One region of the Arthrobacter sp. CJ23 genome, then DNA from elsewhere that is predicted to be linked to it. Evidence: riboswitches for the same ligand, from Rfam matches in the RefSeq annotation. Region 1 holds a riboswitch; the other holds the start of a gene.
What was found. Region 1 has a riboswitch for cyclic di-AMP ahead of NVV90_RS20625 (glycoside hydrolase family 16 protein). Riboswitches for the same ligand answer to the same signal wherever they lie in the genome.
Positions count from the first base shown of each region.

Region 2: another riboswitch for cyclic di-AMP. It lies ahead of NVV90_RS04350 (C40 family peptidase); the one in region 1 lies ahead of NVV90_RS20625 (glycoside hydrolase family 16 protein).

Region 1 is NZ_CP102950.1:4,539,327-4,546,582, reverse strand. It holds gene NVV90_RS20640 (aminoglycoside phosphotransferase family protein) at 1-763, shown strand, start outside; gene NVV90_RS20635 (lipopolysaccharide biosynthesis protein) at 760-2,211, opposite strand; gene NVV90_RS20630 (glycosyltransferase) at 2,208-3,374, opposite strand; gene NVV90_RS20625 (glycoside hydrolase family 16 protein) at 3,462-4,583, opposite strand; cyclic di-AMP (ydaO/yuaA leader) riboswitch at 4,589-4,756, opposite strand; gene NVV90_RS20620 (amino acid permease) at 5,140-6,561, shown strand; gene NVV90_RS20615 (DUF1345 domain-containing protein) at 6,659-7,256, opposite strand, start outside.
Region 2 is NZ_CP102950.1:950,892-958,147, reverse strand. It holds gene NVV90_RS04380 (FdhF/YdeP family oxidoreductase) at 1-196, opposite strand, end outside; gene NVV90_RS04375 (molybdopterin molybdotransferase MoeA) at 251-1,603, opposite strand; gene NVV90_RS04370 (DUF6457 domain-containing protein) at 1,600-1,887, opposite strand; gene NVV90_RS04365 (molybdenum cofactor guanylyltransferase) at 1,908-2,522, opposite strand; gene NVV90_RS04360 (HNH endonuclease) at 2,562-3,062, opposite strand; gene NVV90_RS04355 (C40 family peptidase) at 3,310-4,071, opposite strand; gene NVV90_RS04350 (C40 family peptidase) at 4,170-4,799, opposite strand; cyclic di-AMP (ydaO/yuaA leader) riboswitch at 4,870-5,038, opposite strand; gene NVV90_RS04345 (M23 family metallopeptidase) at 5,176-6,003, opposite strand; cyclic di-AMP (ydaO/yuaA leader) riboswitch at 6,008-6,249, opposite strand; gene NVV90_RS04340 (metal-dependent transcriptional regulator) at 6,487-7,182, opposite strand.

The DNA.
Region 1 (7,256 bases):
CGTCTGCGAAGTCGCTGCCCACACCGTCCTCGTCGAAACCGCAGTGACCGGAACACCCTTGGATCCGAGGCTGGTCGCTGCTGACTTGCCCGGTGCCGTCAGCGCGGGCGCAGACTTTGTCGACGCCTTGCCCTGTCTGCGATCGGCCCGGCAGAATCAGGGCTGGTACGAGCGGACCATCACCCGTCCGCTGGAGGCCCTCTCCGTCATGGTGTCCCCGGAACCCGAGGTCGACGCGCTTGTTGAACACACCCACGAGTTGCTGGCGCCCTTGCGTTCCGCGGAGCTGCCGGCCGTTGTGGAGCACGGCGATTTGAGCCACCCGAACCTGTTTCTGCAGGCCGACGGCAAACTGCAGGCGGTGGACTGGGAGCGGTCCAGCACCGATGGCCTTCCGGGCCACGACTTGGTGTTCTACCTGCAGTACCTGAGCGAATCAAACGAACGCGCTTTTTCCCGCGAAGACCAGCTTGGAGCCTATGATGCGGCGTTCGGCGCGCGCGGGTGGGCACTGGGGCACCTTGCCAGGCATCTGGCGCTGCGGGGCGTGGACGTAGGCCTGCTGCCCCAGCTGGTCATCGCGAGCTGGGCCCGGTCCGCAGCCACGTTGGCGTATCGGCTGGAAGGCCAGTCGGATCCTGGACATGGAACAGACCAAGTACGTTCGGCTGTCATGTCCGACAGGGATTTCTGGTTGTGGCGCCATGCGGTGACTGGTTCTTCGCCCAAGCACCCGGGCACCAGAGCGGCAGTATTGCCTTAGGACCGGCGGACCAGCTTCAGCAGTTCAGAGTGCAGGGACGGGAACCCCAGGCGCAGGATTGCGTAGACGAAGCCCACGGCCGTCACCACAACCACTGCGATGGTCGCCACAGGGCCGAGGAGCGGAGCTGCCAAGGTGCCTAGACCGGCCACGGCCACGGCTGCCCCGCAGACGACGCCGGGCACGGCCGCGCGCACCAGCCGGCGCGCCCGGAACTTCATCACCCTGGCGGCGACGGCCTGCATGCCGCAGGCAAAGAGCAGAGCCACCAGCAGCTGGGCGCAGGCGATGCCCACAATGCCCCATCGGGAGGCAAGCAACAGGACCGGCACCAGGATCGCCAGCCGGACGACGGAAACCCCGACGGAGAGCCCTGGGCGGCCGAGCGCCTTATAGACATCGTTGGCGCCGGCACCCAGCGACCGTGCCGCGGCATACAGGGCAAGGAACGCCAGTGGAAGGACGGCATCCATCCACGTTTGGCCGAAGAGCAACGGCACCAGTACCGGTGCCAGCACAGCCAGCCCCACTCCCGTGGTGACGCCGTACAGGGACTGGATCTGGACACTCTTCAGGTAGCCGTCCCGGAGCCTCTCCGGATCGCCGCTGACCTGTGCGTACAGCGGGAACAGGACGGTGGAGAGCACAAAAAACACGTTGAGGATCAGGGCTTCGGGAAGCCGGAAAGCCAAGGTGTAGTACCCAAGTGCCTGCGCCCCCAGCCAGAGACCGATGATGAGATAGTCGACGTCGAAGATCAGGCGGGCCAGCAGGCTGCTGCCGGCCACCGGGGCGCCGAACCTCACGTTGGCCCGGAGCGCGTCCCCGCTCACCCGCCAGATCTGCCAGGGCGCATGCCGCCGGACCAGGAACCAGCAGGTGACCGCGTACGCCACCGAGCCCGCTGCCGTGCCGATGGCAAGTGACCAGGCGCCATGGCCGGCAAACGCGAGCGGGAGTGTCACGGCGCCCATTGTGGCGGCGCGGATCACGGGTGCTGCCGTGAGCTGCTTGAACTGAAGCTCGCGCCGCAGCAGGGCCTCCGGGACTGCGCCGAAGGACGTGGCCAGCACGGAAACCCCCAGCACCTGGATGAGGGATGCCGCTGCCGGAAGGTTGAAGACCCCGGCGATCCAGGGCGCAGCCAGGACGGCCGCGGAAGCCAGGACCAGGCCCAGCACCACCGAGAGCAGCAGGGCCGAGCGCGCCATGACTCCCGTCCGCGGCAGGTAGACCAGTGCCTGTGCCACCCCGGCATCGGCAATGGTCTCGGCGTACGCCATGAGCACCAGCGCCAGCGCCACCAAACCGTACTCCTGGGGGGACAGGAGCCGAGCCAGGATGATGGTGGTCACCAGGACGATCACCCTGCCGGAGGCGAAGGCCAGTCCCTGCCAGACGGCACCCCGGACGCCGGTGCGGGCCAGGTCCCCGGGAAGGTGCATCATGCCTGCGGCGATCCGAGCGGCAGGCCTGGGTCGGCGGCTTGGATGGCCCGCTCGAGTTCGTCAAGGTAGTCGTGGGCAACGGTTTTCCAGGTCCGGAGCGGGCCGTGGCCTGGCTCCTGGCCATGGCCGCCGCGTTCGGTCAGGTGGCCAACGAGCCGTTCGACGAACCCTTGCGTGTCCCCTTCCACGGCAAGCAGGGAGTGCGGGTCCTGTTCGCGGGCGGCCACAGGTGTCGCCACGACGGGAAGGCCTGCAGCCAGGGCTTCGCGCACTGAGTTCCGAATGCCCACCCCGTGTTCGTCGGGAAAGGCGGCCACGTCGGCAGAGTGGAACACGTCGAGGACCGAGGGCACATTCGCCAGGACCTCTACCCGGGGGCCCGCAAGTGCAAGGACCGAAGGCACGGGACGGCGCCCTGCGATCACAAACCTGGCCTCCGGAACCTGCTGCCACACCAGCGGAGCGATCTTGCCGATCAGGACGGTCGCGCTGTCAATATTGGGACCGTAGTTGAGGCTGCCCACAAAGCACACCACGGGGACGTCCCGCGTGGTGCCTGTGCGAAATGACTGTTCGGCGCCGTTGGGGATGTGTCCGACCGACCGCCCCAGCCGTTCCGACCATGCGAGGGCATCCTGGGCGCCCACGGCGAGGAGCCGCGCCCGCGACGGCAGGCGCCGTTCGGCCAGCAGGGCCAGGATTTCCCGGGCGCGGTAGGCGGGCCGCAGTGTCCGCGCAATGGCAGTGTCCATCGCGGCCCGGATCGACCAGGGATCCACCGTCTGCAAAACCAGCGGTCCGCTGACGGAATGTGCCAGAAACAGGGCATGAGGGCCGTGGATCAGGGTGGCATCATGTTGCGCCGACAGCTCCGAGGCGGAGGCAAGGGCTGCGGCGGTGGAACGTTCGTGCTTTCCCAGACCATTGAGGCCAAAGCCTGACAGCAGGGTGGCCCAGATCCGCTTCCGGGTGGCCAGCACGTGCACGGCATCGCAGCGGTTGCGGATTTCGGCCGGCACATCCACCGGTCCGGCGAAGGTCAGAAGCGTCACGGCCACGTTCCCGGGCAGATTCCGCAGGAGCTCGAAAGGAATCATGGAGCTGCCGTCACCCAGCATGGGGTCCCGGTTGGGCACGCTTTCTGTGATGTACAGAAGCTTCATTGCAGGATTCTACGTGATGCGGCTCACGCAAAGGAGGGGTCGACGGCGGTTCTCACCGCCGTCGACCCCTGCCTTCAAGCCTGCTGCTTACTTCCAGGCCCGTACGTAATCAACCTGGACCTGGGACGCGGCACCGTAGGCGGCCGGGCTGCTTCCCGACGCCCCGACGTTGAGGATGATGTACTGCGGTGCGCCGCCGTCGTCAGTGGCGTAGGACTTCACCTTCACGCCGTCGAAGTAGACGTCAGCGGAGTTGGCCATCCGGTGAAGGCCGAAGGTGTGGAAGTTGTTGGACCAGTCCCCGGGGACTGTCCCCTGGTTGTGGGCGCCCGACGTTGAGTGGTAGTTCACCGTCATCTTGCCGCTGAGGACCTCGGCGATGTCATTTTCGCCGTTTGCGGGCCATGACTGGCCGTTTGTCCAGAACGCGGGCCAGTTGTAGAGGTTGGTGCCATCACCGGGGAAGCGGATACGCGCCTCGACATAGCCGGTGGTGAACTCGTAGCCGGTGCCAGCTCCGCCGCGCGGGTTGGTCGAAACCAGCGAACCGGAGGTTGACGAGTTCAGGGACAGGACAAGGTTGCCACCGGTGACGGCGACGTTGCTGGGGCTCGTGGTGACCTTGTTCATGGTTCCGCATGTGGGGGAGAACCAGCAGTTGGACCACTTGTTGGTGTCCAGCGAAGTGCCGCTGAATTCATCGGCAAACGCCATCGTCCAGGCCCCGGGAACCCCCACGGGCATGGGCGTCGACGAGGTGACCGGGAGCGCGGGTGCTGGTGCGGCCGTGGTGGTCTGGGTAGCGGTCGGCGTCGACGACGGCGAGGGTGCCGGTGCTGGCGCGGTTGCGGTGGGGGAGGGGGCCTCCGTGGTGGGCGCGGGGGCCGCCGTGGCAGTGGCCGTAGGGGCCGGTGCCACGGTTGTCGGTGCCAGTGCCTGTGCGTTCTTCGCCCGGCCCGGCGCGCGGTCGGACTTGCCTGAGGTGCTGGAGGCCAGGCTCAGGTCACTCGAGGCTGTGGACTGGTCGAAGGCCTGGCTGAACGCGGTGCTGCCCAGCAGGGCAGCCACCACGGCTGCCGACAACACCATGTTTCGTGGGCGCTTGGCCTGGCGGGCGACCCTGCTGAGCAGGGACCTGCCCTCTGTGGCCGGGGTGGAATTGCTTGCTTTGTGGCGCGCTTCAGGGCGCGACTGATCCTTGGAAGACATGGTCGTATACCTCTCAACGCCTGCGGAGTTAGCTGTCGGATTCGGATGAGGTCATCCGGCCGCGCGCGTAGCGCTGCGGCTTCACCCCTAGGGCCGGCATGGAAGCCATGGCCCGGAGACTCTGGGTCCCCCGTCTCTGCCACAAAGTAGTGGAATCCGGGCAGTGGCAGAGCTTGGCGTCTGCCCGGAGGTGGGCCGGAACGGTCGGCCCATTTGATCGACCGTACAGCATGCCGCCGGATTAATCACAATTAGGTAACGGAAATTACGGCGGCGGAGCGCCTCCTTGCGCGCCGCGGCTTCGCTGGTGTTGGCCGCGGCCGGAGGTGCCCGCGTCCCGAAAGACTCGTTTCGGGTCTATTTCAGAGTTGCCTAATGAGCAATATCTGATCCCTATTGCTATCCTATTTTGTGCATTGCGTGGATTTTGGGCGCGCCTGACTGTTCGATTGCACAACCTTGGACCCCTTGCGCCCGGGCTAGGGTGAAAACCCTGTGGCCCGACGCACATCACGCCCTGGCCCTCCCCCCAACTCCAAAGGACGGCGCCCCCACCATGCACGCTGACCAACAGCTTTCGAAGTCACTGAAACCACGGCACCTGTCCATGATCGCCATCGCCGGCGTCATCGGCGCGGGCCTGTTCGTGGGTTCCGGCGCGGCCATCCAGCAGGCCGGCCCTGGCATCCTTCTCGCCTACATGGCGGCGGGCCTGGTGGTCATCCTGGTCATGCGGATGCTCGGCGAAATGGCCGCCGCCAACCCGGAAACCGGGTCCTTCTCCACCTATGCGGACAAGGCGCTGGGCCGCTGGGCCGGCTTCAGCATCGGCTGGCTGTACGCCTGGTTCTGGATCATCGTCCTCGGCATCGAGGCGACGGCCGGGGCCGCGATCATCCACCGCTGGGTTCCGGGAATCGACCAATGGGTGGGCGCGCTGGTCCTCATGGTGCTGCTGACCCTCACCAACCTGGGCTCCGTGAAGTCCTACGGCGAGTTCGAGTTCTGGTTTGCCTCCATCAAGGTCGCCGCGATCGTGATCTTCCTGGTTGCAGGCATCGCCGCCATCATGGGCCTGATCCCGGGCGTCCCCGCCCCAGGCGTCACCAACCTGCTGGAGCAGGGCGGCTTCATGCCCAATGGCCCCGGCGCAGTCCTGGCCGGAATCCTGGTTGTGGTCTTCGCGTTCTTCGGCGCCGAAATCGCCACCATTGCCGCCGGCGAATCCGAAAACCCGGTGGACGCCGTCAAGAAGGCCGTGAAGTCCACGGTGTGGCGCATCCTGGTCTTCTACATCGGCTCCATCGCCATTGTGGTCACCCTCCTGCCGTGGAACAGCGCCAACGTGGCCAAGAGCCCGTACGTTGCCGTGATCGAGCTCTACGGCATCCCGGGCGCCGGCACCATCATGGACATTGTTGTCCTGACCTCCGTGCTCTCCTGCCTGAACTCCGGCCTCTACACGGCCAGCCGCATGCTGTTCTCCCTGTCCCAGCGCGGCGACGCCCCCAAATCGTGGATGAAGATCTCCAAGCGGGGCGTGCCGGCGGCAGCAGTGCTGGCCTCCACCGTGGTTGGCTTCATCACGGTTGGCCTGAACTACATCGCACCGGACACCGTGTTCCTGTTCCTGGTCAACACCTCCGGCGCCATCGCCCTGTTCGTGTGGCTCGTCATTGCCGCATCCCAGCTGATCCTGCGCCGCCGCATGGGTGCCGCGGCCAAGGACCTCGCCCTGAAGATGTGGTTCTTCCCCTACCTGACCTGGCTGGCGATCATCAGCATCATCGCCCTCCTGGTCGGAATGGTCATCCTGGAATCCACCCGCGAATCCCTGATCTTGTCGCTGGCCCTGGCCGCCGTCGTGGTCGGAATCGGCGTGTGGCGCTACCGCAAGGGCCGCGCCGTCGCCCTCCCGGCGACTCCAGCCGCCGAGGACGCCGAGCTCGAAAGCGTTGACGCCGGCCCGGCGTCGTAAGCGTCCTTAGCGTCCGGGCAACTGCCGTCAGCGCACGACGGCGGTTGCCCCGTCCGCGTTTAAGGAACCTGCACCGGAAGGCAGGTGAACGGCGAGCCTATACGGCCAGCCCGATCACCAGGTTGATGGTTGCCGCCAAGATGACCGTGCCGAACAGGTAGGACAGCAGGCTGTGTTTGAGGGCCTCGGCGCGGATCCCGTGGTTCTCCAGGTTGGTGTCCGATACCTGGTAGGTCATCCCCAGGCTCGTGGCCAGGTACGCGAAGTCCGTGTACTGCGGCGGGCGCTCCTGGTTGAAGCTGATGCCGCCCACCTCGCCGCCCGCGGCCTCGCCCGTGCCGTAGTAGAGCTCCGCGTAGCGCAGCGTGAAGAGGGTCTGTACGAGCATCCACGAGAGCGCCACGCACGCCAGCGCCAGTGCGCCCGACACGAGCCGCGTGCCCTGCGTTCCGCTCCCATGGGAGCCGACCACTACGGCGGCCACCGCGGCGAGGCTGGCCAGGTTTGCGATGAGGATCAGCACGTCGGTGGCGCCGCGGGAGGGGTCCTCGGCGGTGGCGTGCAGACGGGTCTGTTCCGGATCCATCCGGCCCACCACCAGCCACACCCAGGCGACGTAGACGACCGCGGCCACGGCCCAGCCGACGGCGGGGGCTGCGAGCCAGCCGCCGCCCAGGCCTGTGGCTACGGCGGCC
Region 2 (7,256 bases), 1.0 Mb from region 1:
AGGCGCAGCCGGGGCAGTCGAAGCCATTGTGCTGGTTAACGCGCAGCATGGACTTCACGGTCCGGCCTACGCCGGCCTGGGCCAGCCCGCGTTCCAAGGCTACGGTGACAGCCTTGACACCTGCGGCGGATCGTTTGGGCGCGTGGATCTGGAGGTCATCTTCGTTGATGTCCTGCTCGGGGGCATGCCTGTTCATGGCTCCATCATTGCAAGCCCTGCCCCGCGGTGCCAGCCGGGACCATATCCGGGCTCAGCCGCCCAAGGCGCTCCAGTCCACGGGTCCGGAGGGCGCCTTGCGGGGTGGCCGGGCCGGAGCCTTGCGGGGCTTCTCCCCCGCGGTGTCGGGAACCGGCAAGGGCTCGCCCCAGGGCAGCGCAAAGGCCGGCACGGGCTCACCCAGCTGGACGCCATGGGGTGGCACCACCATGACGCCGTCCGCGGCCGCGAGGCCGCGCATCATGCCCGGTCCGGTGTGCCGGGCCGGGGACGCCAGGCCGTACACGAACCTGAACGGCATCAGGCGTGTGCGGCCGGGATCGGCGTCGATCATGGCACCGCAGGGGACCTCGCCGATCTCCGCCAGTGGGGCATGGCCGAGTGCCGCGAGCAGCGGCGCGCCCACGGTGAAGAGTGCCATCATGGCCGCCAGCGGGTTGCCGGGCAGCCCCAGGACGAAGCGGCCGTCAGGCAGTTCCGCCAGCACGGCCGGGTGGCCGGGGCGCATCGCGATGCCGTCGATCAGGAGGCGGCCGCCCAACTGGGCCACAGCGTTGCGGAAGTGGTCTGTTCCGGAGCGGCCGGTGCCGCCGGTGGTGATGACCACGTCGGCCGGCGGCGCGTCCGGGGCCGGCTCGGCGTCCTCGAGGGCCTCGAACCATTCCTCGTAGGAGTCGCCCACCTTGAGCTGCTCACCGGCGATCCCGCCAAGGAGCTCGACGACGGCGCCCAGCTGGGGGCCGAAGGTATCGCGCACCTGACCTGGCGCCGGCATGCCCGACGTCACCACTTCGGAGCCGGTCATCAGGAACTTCACCAGCGGCTTGCCGAGGACGGTGACGTCATCCCGGCCGGCCAGGGCGGCCAGCGCAAGGTGCGCCGGGTTGAGCACGGTGCCGGCCTTGATCAGCAGCTCCCCGGTTGTTGCTTCCTCCGCGGCCTTGCGGATGTGCTGGCCATTGCGCGGTTCCCCCGGCTTGGCCGATCCGCCCAGGGCGAGCACAGGCAGGCCGTCTTCGTCCCGGCTGATGACGCCGCTTTCGCTGCGCAGCACGGCCTTGGCCCCGGGCGGGATCAGGCCGCCAGTGACGATCTGGCTGGCCTGGTGCGGGGCGAGAGGCTGGCCGGGATCGGCAAGGACCCACGGCCCGCTGCCGTTCACGGCCCAGCCGTCCATGGCCGAGGAGGCATAGTGCGGCAGGTCCTGCAGGGCGAGGACGTCGGCGGCGAGGATGCGGCCGAGGGCAGCCGTAAGCGGAACGGGGCCCGCGGGGATGGGCGTGGCGCAGTCGAAGGCGCGCTGGCGGGCCTCGTGCCAGGTGTGCGCCAGGCGGTGGCCCGCGTCCGGGGCAGTGGTTTCGGTGCCCTGTCCGGGGGCATCCGTCATTCGGCGTCGGCCCCGGTGCCCGTGTACTCGCTAACCAGCTTGCGGGCCAGGCCCATGGCCGCAGCCATCGAGGCGTCATCCCGTGCTTCGCCGGCGCTGGATGCGCGGCCAGCGGCATAGCCGGCGATGAAGGTGGTCAGGGGGGCGGCCGGGCGGATCACGGAGTGGGCAGCGACTCCGGCGAGGGACAGGACCTCGTTGATGTCGACGTCGAGGTCTTCCAGTTCAAATGCCTGCAGCAGGGCGCGGCACCATTCCTCGAGCGTCTCTTCCTGGCTCTTCATGTCCGCCTCCACAAATCGGTTCAGCTGGTACGGCGTGGGCCGTCTATTCCTAGTGCTGCAGCATCTTCCCAGGTGTCCACGTCATCGGTGGACCCCGAAGGAACAGGCACGGGCAGCAGCTCCAGCCTAGCAAGCAGCCCGAACACGGAGGCGTTCACCAGCCCGCCGCTGCCATGGGCCGCCGCGATTTCCCGTTCCAGGGCCGCCGTGCTGTATAGGCCAAGCAGCGGTTGCTTGCGGCCATCCGCCGAGACTGCCATGGCGCCTTCGGTCCCGGGGCTGGCCTCGAGACCGTGGATGAGGACGTCCACGGCGTCCCGGGCGTGGGGCATGTCGCAGGCCAGGACGAGTATCCAGGGCACGGTTGGGGTACCGTCCGGGCGCCCCGCCAGGGCCGCAAGGCCGGCGGCAATCGCGGCTGCCGGACCAGCGAACGGCGGTTCCTCCCGGGCCGTGAGCGTGCCGGGCGGGAGGCCCTCCAGTGGAGGACCCACGACGACGGCGGACCTGGCCCCGCGCGCGGCCAGCAGGGCGCGCTCAAGCAGGGTGGCGCCGTCGTACTCCAACCCGGACTTGGGCACGCCGCCGAGGCGGCTGGACCTGCCACCCGCCAGGATCACTGCATCGAACTCCATCCGCCCAGACTACCCGGACGCGGCACGGCAGGCGTCGGTTCAGGCCGCGGATTCGGGCAGCAGGAACGGGTCCCATGCCGGCGCAGGTTTCTCAAGTTCCTTGATCTGCCACATGGTTCCGGACGGAACCGAGGGGGTGAACCGCAGTTTCCAGCCCATCTCGGCCAGCGTGTAGTTGCTCTTGGCGTTGTTGCACCGCAGGCACGCCGCAACCAGGTTTTCCCAGGAATCCGCGCCGCCCCTGGATTTGGGGTGGACGTGGTCAATGGTGTGGGCTGCTTTCCCGCAGTAGGCGCAGCGGTGGGCGTCGCGGCGGAGGACCCCGCGGCGGCTCACTGCAGTGATCCGGTTGTACCGTGGCCGGATGTAGCGGTTGAGGAGTATCACGGACGGGCGCCCGAGGATCTCCTGTGGCCCGACGACAGGCTCGTCGCCTTCGGCCACCACGCTAGCTTTTCCAGTCAGCACAAGGACCAGCGCCCGGCGGAAGGTCACTACCGCCAGCGGTTCATATCCAGCATTCAGAACGAGTGTGCGCATGCACATACCTCTTCACGGCCGCACCCGTCAGGGGCACGAGGGCCGGCTGCCCTCGGCATGGCCGGGCTGTGGATCGACACCACAAGAGTAAGCACCAGATTGCCCGATCACCGAATTTCCGGACCGCTTCCGGGCCGGTGTCAGCCAAAGTTCATGAGCCGGCCATGTGCGGGGCACCGGAGTTTGCGCGTTAAAGCGGAACACCCCGCCGGCCGGTGGCCTGCGGGGTGTTCCGTGGGGACGCTGCTTAGTTAACGCGGATGAAGACGGGGCCGGAGCCCACGTTCACGCTGAACAGTGCGGTGGTGCTGCCGTTCCAGCCACCGTGCACTGCCATGCCGTTGCCGACGTAGACGGCGATGTGGGCCATGCCGCCGAAGCCGCCGTTGGAGTAGTAGGCCAGGTCGCCCGGCTGTGCCTCGGCGGCGCTGACCGTGCGGCCGAGGGACAGGTAGCCTGCCGGCCAGTCGTGGAAGTGGATGCCAACGGCCGCGAGCGAATTGGTGACCAGCATGGTGCAGTCCTGCGTGACACCGAGCTGGGCGTAGGCTGCGGCGGCAATCGCTGCGCCCTTGCCGCTGGCGGAGGCGGCCGGGGCAGCCTGGGCCGTGCGCTGGACGGTGACATTCGCGCCTGCTGCGGCACTGGTGCCTGCTGCCGGTGCTGCCTTGGGTTCCGGAGCAACCTCAACCGGTGCGGGGGCCTCGACGGCGGTGACCACGGGGCGCTCGTAGGAGATGGCAACCTTGGAGTCGGCGGCGATGCTCGCCTGGACCACGGACTGGACGTCCAGGGTGCTGGTGGAGGTCGATTCGCGCTGGACGTTGGCTTCGGCGGCGTTGGCCGCGATGCCGCTCGTCAGGACAAGGCCCGAAGCAGCAGCAATGACGGCTGCCTGGCGGCCCACGCCGCCTGCGTTGTCACCGATGGCCTTGGCAATGACGGCCAGCGAGCTGGTCTTGGGTGCCTCGGCGCGGTGCCGCGCAATGGTGTTCGCACGAGTAGTCATAAGTTTCTCTCTTTGGTCTTCCGCAGCGGGCAAACAGCATGCGGCTTGCGGGTGCGTCAGCATCTTGGGGGCATGCTGACGCACCCCGGACAGAATTCTTAGCGGAGGGTGTAGAACGAGGACGTGCCGGTGGAAGCCACGGAGTGCAGGAGCGTGCCCTGGCCGGGGTTCAGTGCGCTGATCATCATGCCGTTGCCGACGTAGATGCCAACGTGTGCGCCGCCGTTTTGCATGACGAGGTCGCCGGGGGCCGGAGTGGCCGTGGGGGTCATGGCCGTCCAGGCGTTGACGCGGGGGATGCTGATGCCGGCCTGGGCGTAGACCCACTGGGTGAAGCCGGAGCAGTCCCAGCCGTTGGGGGTGTTGCCGCCCCAGACGTACGGGTGGCCGATGCCGGTGTAGGCGATGGCTGCCAGGCCGGAGCCTGCGGCCGTTGCGGAGCCTTCAGCGGAGGTGGAGGACATGGCCGACACGGCAGTGGCAGCGGCTGCCGGGCGTTCGACAACCTTGGGGGCTGCCTTGGTGGCCACAACGGGGCGCTCGAAGGAAACGGTGGCCGAGGAAGCTGCGGTGACAACCAGCTGCGTGCTGCCGGTTTCTGAGGCGGCGACGTCCAGGTCCGCTGCCTGGGCGGACACTCCCGCGCTCAGCAGGAGGCCGGAAGCCGCTGCGATAACGGCGGCCTGGCGGCCAACGGTGCCGGCATTAGAGGAAACAGCCTTGGAAATGTTGCTCAACGGGTTCGTACGAACCGTTTCGGCGCGATGGCGCGCAAGGGTGTTGCGTGAAGACACGAAGGTAGCCTCTCCCAATGCCTGCGAGGTGAGCTGTCGGATTCGGATGGGAGTCACCCGGCCGCGCCGCTTCCAAGGAAGCTTTGCGACTTAACCCCAAGGCCTTCTTTCAAAGGCCAAAATTGGTTCCCCCGCCCCTGCCAGACGATTTTTGCGAACGGATCTTGAGTGGTGGCAGAGCTAGGCAATCCACTCAAGTGGACCGGCTCCCTAAAAAGCCGATGTGCTTTAGACGGTACAACAGTTGGAGCTGAATGTCACATTCAGATCACGGACCGTTGCCAGCATCCGAGAGGCAACCCTCAAATCGTTACAGCCAACCCATGGGATCGACGACTTCGCCGTTGACCTGGACCTCGAAGTGGAGGTGGCAGCCGGTGGAGGCGCCGGTGGTGCCACTGAGGGCCACGACGTCGCCGCGGTTGACCGTCTGGCCCATCTGGACAGTGAAGGAGGACAGGTGGTTGTAGGTGGTCTCCAGGCCGTTGCCGTGGTCCACTACCACCCGGTTGCCGCCGCCATAGGGGTGCCAGCCAACAAACGTGACCTTGCCCGCCGCGGCCGCATGGACCTGGGTGCCGCACTGGGCCACGAAGTCCTGGCCGCGGTGGAAGTCGCCGGCGCCGCCAGTCAGCGGGCTGATGCGGTAGCCGAAGGGCGAAGCGGTGACCAGCGAGTCCAGGGGGCTGCCAAGGGTGCCCAGGGAGGAAGCACGCTGGATGGAACCTGCGGACTGTGCGCTGAGGAGCTGCTTGAGCTTGCCGTCCGGGTCTGCCTTGGTGGCGACCGCCGCGCGGCTGAAGTCGATCTTCGCCGTTGCCGCAGCGGAGACGGCGGGCTGGCTGCCCGCTGACATGGCCGACACGGCCTGGCCCGATTCGGAGGTGGCCATCACGGGGCCTGTGGCGGGCAACGCCACGGTCAGGGCCAGTCCGGTGGCAGCGAGAGCAACGCCGGCCTTCTGTCCTACGCCGCTGGCTGCCGCGAAGTCGGCCACCTGGCGCAGTGCGCCCTTGCGGCGGCGTACCTCGCGGTGCGGGTCGCGGGGGCGGTCCTGCGCCGAGACAACTCTGGCGGTCCGCACCTCAGCAACGGGATCCGGCGAGCGGCGGCGACCCCTGACGTTTTGCGTGCTCAAAAGTGTTTCCTCTCTGGATAGCCTGCGAAGTTAGCTGTCGGATTCGGGTCAGAGAGTTCAAAGACCCGGTCCGCACGAAGGACACACGGCACAGAGGTATCCCCGGAGGGACCTTCGTTGGTGGGCACTTCTGCTGCGGACTTCACCCCAAGGCTGCTTCTTTAGACAGCCGCTTGTGGTTCCTCCGCCTCTGCCAGTAGTGGGTGACACACCTGATCCGCTGGCAGAGCTCGGCTCCAGATCAGGTAACGCTTTGATATCGGCGCTAGTAGTCAACTATAGGTGATTAAGGTGCGCGGTAATAATTTCGTTATCTTTCGGCAGGCGGCGTCAGCACACCGTCCATAGCAGCTTTCGGGCAAAACCGCAGGTCACATGGCCTCGGCGCGCACATCGGACACCCCTGCAGGTGATGCATCACTGCCATGGGGCCACAGCGTCCGCGGCGGGTCAGCCCGCATGGCCAGCTGCCTGGCGGCCGGCCTAGCTGACGGTAACGAAGACGTGGGCCGCGACCTCGGGCGGCAGCTCCAGCGCGCCCTCGATGTCGGGCACGCGGACGGAGATGTACTCCCCCACGCGCTCCAGGGAGATCTTGGCGCCGGGGCGGATGCCGCCCTCGTCGAGCTGGACCAGAAGCTCGGGCTCCACCTGGATGGGCTCGGCAAGCCGGCTGACCACCACGCGGGAATCCGCCGCGTAGCCGTCCATGGCGTCGATCAGGTTGATGACGCCCTCGGAGAACAGTTTGCCCGCGCTTCCGCCCAGCGCCTCGAGGCCGGGAATCGGGTTCCCGTAGGGGGATTCGGTGGGGTGGCCCAGGAGTTCGTAGAGGCGGCGCTCCACGCGCTCGCTCATCACGTGTTCCCAGCGGCAGGCTTCGTCGTGGACGTAAGCCCAGTCCAGGCCGATCACATCAGCCAGGAGCCGCTCGGCAAGGCGGTGCTTGCGCATGACCTCGGTGGCGCGTTTGCGGCCCGTTTCGGTCAGCTCAAGGTGGCGGTCGTTGCTGACCACCACCAGGCCATCGCGTTCCATGCGGCCGATGGTCTGGGAGACGGTAGGGCCAGAGTGGCGCAGCCGTTCGGCAATGCGTGCACGCAGTGCCACGATGTTCTCTTCTTCAAGCTCCAAAATGGTCCGAAGATACATCTCAGTGGTATCGATCAGATCCGTCATCCAGCTCAGCTCCTCGAACGCAGTATTTGCGTAATTTCCACCGTACCGCGTCCCGGCGGTGGGCTTCGGTACTC